Regions from separate parts of the Sulfitobacter sp. G21635-S1 genome, predicted to be linked through region 2. Evidence: riboswitches for the same ligand, from Rfam matches in the RefSeq annotation. Region 2 holds a riboswitch; the other holds the start of a gene.
The links. A riboswitch is a leader RNA that binds a small molecule or an ion and turns the genes downstream of it on or off. The one in region 2 is predicted to bind cobalamin.
Positions count from the first base shown of each region.

Region 1: linked by a shared signal. The riboswitch ahead of O4H53_RS20700 (CbtB domain-containing protein) and the one ahead of O4H53_RS06685 (aromatic ring-hydroxylating oxygenase subunit alpha) in region 2 are both predicted to bind cobalamin.

Region 1 is NZ_JAPWGV010000025.1:39,948-42,144, forward strand. Features, by position in the region: gene O4H53_RS20695 (DMT family transporter) at 1-562, opposite strand, end outside; cobalamin riboswitch at 808-1,024, shown strand; gene O4H53_RS20700 (CbtB domain-containing protein) at 1,069-1,227, shown strand; gene O4H53_RS20705 (CbtA family protein) at 1,420-2,112, shown strand; gene O4H53_RS20710 (hypothetical protein) at 2,120-2,197, shown strand, end outside.
Region 2 is NZ_JAPWGV010000004.1:182,102-184,298, reverse strand. Features, by position in the region: gene O4H53_RS06685 (aromatic ring-hydroxylating oxygenase subunit alpha) at 1-1,024, opposite strand, end outside; cobalamin riboswitch at 1,146-1,346, opposite strand; cobalamin riboswitch at 1,474-1,665, shown strand; gene nrdH (glutaredoxin-like protein NrdH) at 1,762-1,983, shown strand; gene nrdI (class Ib ribonucleoside-diphosphate reductase assembly flavoprotein NrdI) at 1,994-2,197, shown strand, end outside.

The DNA.
Region 1 (2,197 bases), on a different contig from region 2:
CGGTGGAATACAGGTTGATCAGGGCTGTTGGCGGGCCGTCGTCCATCATCCGGGCGGTAACGGCGGTCAGCGCATAACAAAGCGCCGCGCCCAGCGGCAGCAGGGCCGCCAGCGAAAAGCTGTCCCGGCCCGGGCCCACGATCATCACCACCCCGGCAAAGCCGACCAGCACCGCGGCCCAGCGCACCAGCCCGACCTTTTCGCCCAGCAGGGGCACGGCGAGTGCGGTGACAAAGACTGCGTTGGAATAGGAGATGGTGGAGGCGGTGGCAAAGGTCAGGATGCCCAGCGACAGGTAAAAGAAATATTGCGCGAAGGTCAGGATCAGCCCGCGCAGCAGGGCCAGTTTCCATTGCCGCATGTGCAGGCTGCGTCCTTTGGCGTGCCAGTCCCGGGAAGTCCAGAGGACCAGAAGTGCCGGGATCAGCCCCACCAGGTTGCGGTAGGCAGAAAGTTCGGCGGCCCCGTAGCTGCCGGAGAGGTGTTTGATGATCAGCCCCATGCCATCGAACAACAGGATCGCAAACAGCGAATAGAGAATCGCGAGGGTGGTTCGGCTCACGCGGCGAAGGCTCCTGTCAGAGGGGGAGGGTTGTCCGCCTGTTATGGGCCGCAGGGCAGAGCAGGGCCAGAGGAAATTGAAACGTTATGGTCGGACGCGGGCAGGCCACCACCCGATCCGGGGCCGGAGTACCGGGGATTGCGCACCGGGGCCGGCATTTCCAGACAGCGCAAGGCGTTGCTGCGGGCAAGCGCATTCGGCGCATGAGTTGTCGTGAATGAGCCTTGCCTTGGCTGGGCCGAAGTGCAACATTGGGCTTGCTTGGTGTTCCCGTAAGCGCCCCTTTGGGTGTGGAACCGAACAGGGAATTCCGTAAGGGCCGCACAGCCTGAAACGGAAGCCGCCCCCGCGACTGTAAGCGGAGAGTCTGTGCCCAACGTGCCACTTGACCATTCGGTCGGGGAAGGCGGGCAAAGGCATCGACCCGTGAGCCAGGAGACCTGCCAGGCGTGAGAAACTTGAAACAGGTCGTCGGGTGTGACGGCAAGGAGAAGACCATGACTACAATGACTGCCAAGTCGCAGACCGCCAGCCGCTTTGTTCCCGCGATCTTTGCCGCCGTTCTGGGCCTTGCCCTGATCACGCTGACCGGGCACGTTCAGGCCGCCGCGTTGCATGATGCCGCGCATGATGTGCGCCATGCCACAGGTTTCCCCTGCCACTGACCCCTATGGGCCATCGGGATCAGGTCTGAGCCGCGTCAAAGCAGGCGGTGACCCCGTTCCCCCTGGTGAACAACGCAGCGCGTTCCGGTCAAAGACCTTTATCAGCTTGAGGCGCTGCCGATTTTCGGCGGCGTGTTTGCGTTGATTGGTATCGGTGCCGGCGCGTTGCCATGAAAGCAAGAGGATCTCGTTATGACTTCACGGTTTTTGGTTTCCGCCCTTTTTGCAGGGGCTTTGGCGGGTGCGATCATCGGCCTGCTGCAACTGGTATTTGTGCAGCCTGTGCTGCTGCATGCGGAGCTTTATGAAAGCGGGGAACTGGTCCATTTCGGCGCAGAGGCGGTCAGCGCCCATCCCGCCTTGCCCGGTTTCGACCTGATGCGCGACGGGTTGAGCGTGATTTTCACCATGCTGACCTATACCGGTTATGCGCTGATCCTGGTTGCGGCCATGAGCTTTGGCGAGGACCGCGGTGCGCGGATCGACGGGCGTTGGGGTATCCTGTGGGGCGTGGCCGGTTTCGTGGCCTTTCATCTGGCCCCCGGATTTACCCTTGCCCCGGAAGTGCCCGGTGTGGCTGCCGCCGATGTGGCTCTGCGGCAGGTCTGGTGGTTTGCGACGGCGATTGCGGCCTGTGTGGCGCTCTGGCTGCTGGCCTTTGGCCAGAACTGGGCGGCCTGGAGTGCGGCGGCGCTGTTGCTGGCCGCACCGCATCTGATCGGCGCGCCGGAGCCCGAGACCTTTACCGGTCCTGTCCCGACCGAGATCGGCGCGCTGTTCGCGGCGCGTGCGCTCGGCGTCGGTCTGGCGGCCTGGGTGTTGCTCGGGTGCTTTGCGGGCTATTTCTGGCAGCGCGAAGGGGAGCATGCCGCCCAGGCGGCGTGAGGGTGTGATGGGCAGAACGCTTGCGCTTTTCGTCATCGGCCTTGTCTTCGGAGGCGGTCTCGGCTTTGCCTTTGCGGCGGGCAAC
Region 2 (2,197 bases):
GATCGTAATCCACACCTTCCACGGCATCCTTGTGGACCAGCCATTTGGTCGTGACTTGCGTTGTCGTCGCCGTCAGCGGTGTGACGCGAAAGACGATGGAATGATCCGGCAGGAAATGGTTCCAGGTGGTGGGGTAATGGTATTTCAGCAACGTGCCGGCGGTGTCGTCCCGGACCCGCCCGAGAAACTTTGTCACTGCGGGTTTCAGATCCATCGTAAAGCTCTTGGCACCCGGCAGAAGCGGCATCCGCGCAAGGCGGTATTGCATGTCCTCGGCCATGCGGAATTGCGAGGGATAGCCCTGATCTTCCAGCCGGTCGAAATGGGTCTGAAGATGCGGCGGTGTCTCCCCTTCCTCGATGCCGGTGACGGTCGGATCATCGGTAAAGGACCGGCACAGGCCCGGATGGTTGCCCCCGCAATGGTAACATTCGCGGTTGTTTTCCCAGACCAGTTTCCAGTTGCCGTCTTCGATGATGCTTGTCTCATGCGCGACCTTGGCGTCGCTCAGGTCATGCACCGCAAGATAGGGCTGCGCGAGGGCGGCGAAAGCCTCGAAATCGGGCGCTTCATCGGCAAGGCAGATATAGATCAGCCCCTGCAGATCCCGGCAATGGACCGGCTTCAACCCATGCTGTGACGGATCGAAATCAGGCCCCATTTCGCGGGCCCACAACAGCTTTCCGTCCAGACTGTATGTCCATTGGTGATAGGGGCAGACCAGGTTGGGCGACACGCCCTTTGCCTTGTTGCAGATGACCGATCCGCGATGGCGGCAGGAATTGTGAAAGGCGCGGATCACGCCATCGGAACCGCGCACGATGACCACGCCGTAGCTGCCGACCTGATGGGTGACATAGCTGCCCGCTTTGGTCAGTTCGCAGGCAGGGACGGCGAACAGCCAGTCGCGGTAGAAAATCGTTTCCATATCCGCGCGAAAGACGTCGGGATCGGTGTAGAAGGGTTGTTCCAGCGCATGGCCGGCGCGGCGCCGTGCCAGCAGGTCGCTGAGTGGGTGGGTCATCTTTCTGGTCTCCTGCCGCGCCCCGCGGATCGATTTGGGCAGATGACAGCACAAGACACCGATGGGCCGCAGCCTCTGGGAGGTGCCGCGCGCCAATTCAGTGCCAAGACCGCCACCCGCGGTTGAACAACTTCACCAAGGCTGGTTTCCGGACTTGATCGCAGCCCGTGAGGGCCCGAGGCGCAACGCCTTCCCGGGCTCCTCCTGCCCAGTGGCCGTTGATGCGCCGCATTACGATCTTACCGTTGCGGGGGCAGTGCCGGATTTTCGCCGGCTTCCCAATTCTCGGACCGAAGCCCGCACCTTGTGCCGCCATGATAGGCCGGACGCATGTTTTATGAAGATTTATTTGCGACCAAAACACTCTTGGAAAAGACAGCAACGCATTTTCCCGGAAGGGAAGGTAAAAAGGCCGACATCTATATATTGACAGTTTGCCTCAAGTTCACCCAATATGCAGTTGCTTTGGTGCCGGCGACTCGTCTTGCCGGTGAAAAGGGAAGCTGGTGAAAATCCGGCACTGCCCCCGCAACTGTAAGCAGCGAGTCACGTCCCGTTACCACTGGTGCATGCCGCACCGGGAAGGGGGTCGCGACACCCGAGCTGCGAGTCAGGAGACCTGCCGGAGCACCATAGATGACGACCGCGGCGGAGGGCCGGGGCGCGTGTTCCGGTGCCGCTGGCGCCCGATCCCGTGCCCTTGCTTTCGTGCCAACACCATAGTGAGGACAGGGCAAATGACCATTACAGTCTATTCGAAACCGGCCTGCGTGCAATGCACCGCAACCACCCGCGCGCTTGAGATGCGCGGCATTGATTTTCAGCTGATCGACCTGACCGAGGATGCCGCGGCAATGGCACTGGTGCAGGGCCTGGGCTATCGGCAGGCCCCCGTCGTGGTGGCAGGCGATGATCACTGGGCCGGATTCCGCCCCGACAAGATCAGCGCGATGATCTGAGGGCGCGGCAATGGGCGGGCTGGTCTATTTCTCGTCCCGGTCGCAGAACACGCATCGTTTCGTGGGCCGGACCGGTCTGGCGGCGGCGCGTATTCCGCCGGACCCCGAAGCGCCGCTGCCCGCTCCCGACGCGCCCTTTGTGCTGGTCACACCGACCTTTGCGGACGGGCAGGGGCGCGGCGCGGTTCCCAAACCGGTGATCCGCTTTCTCAAC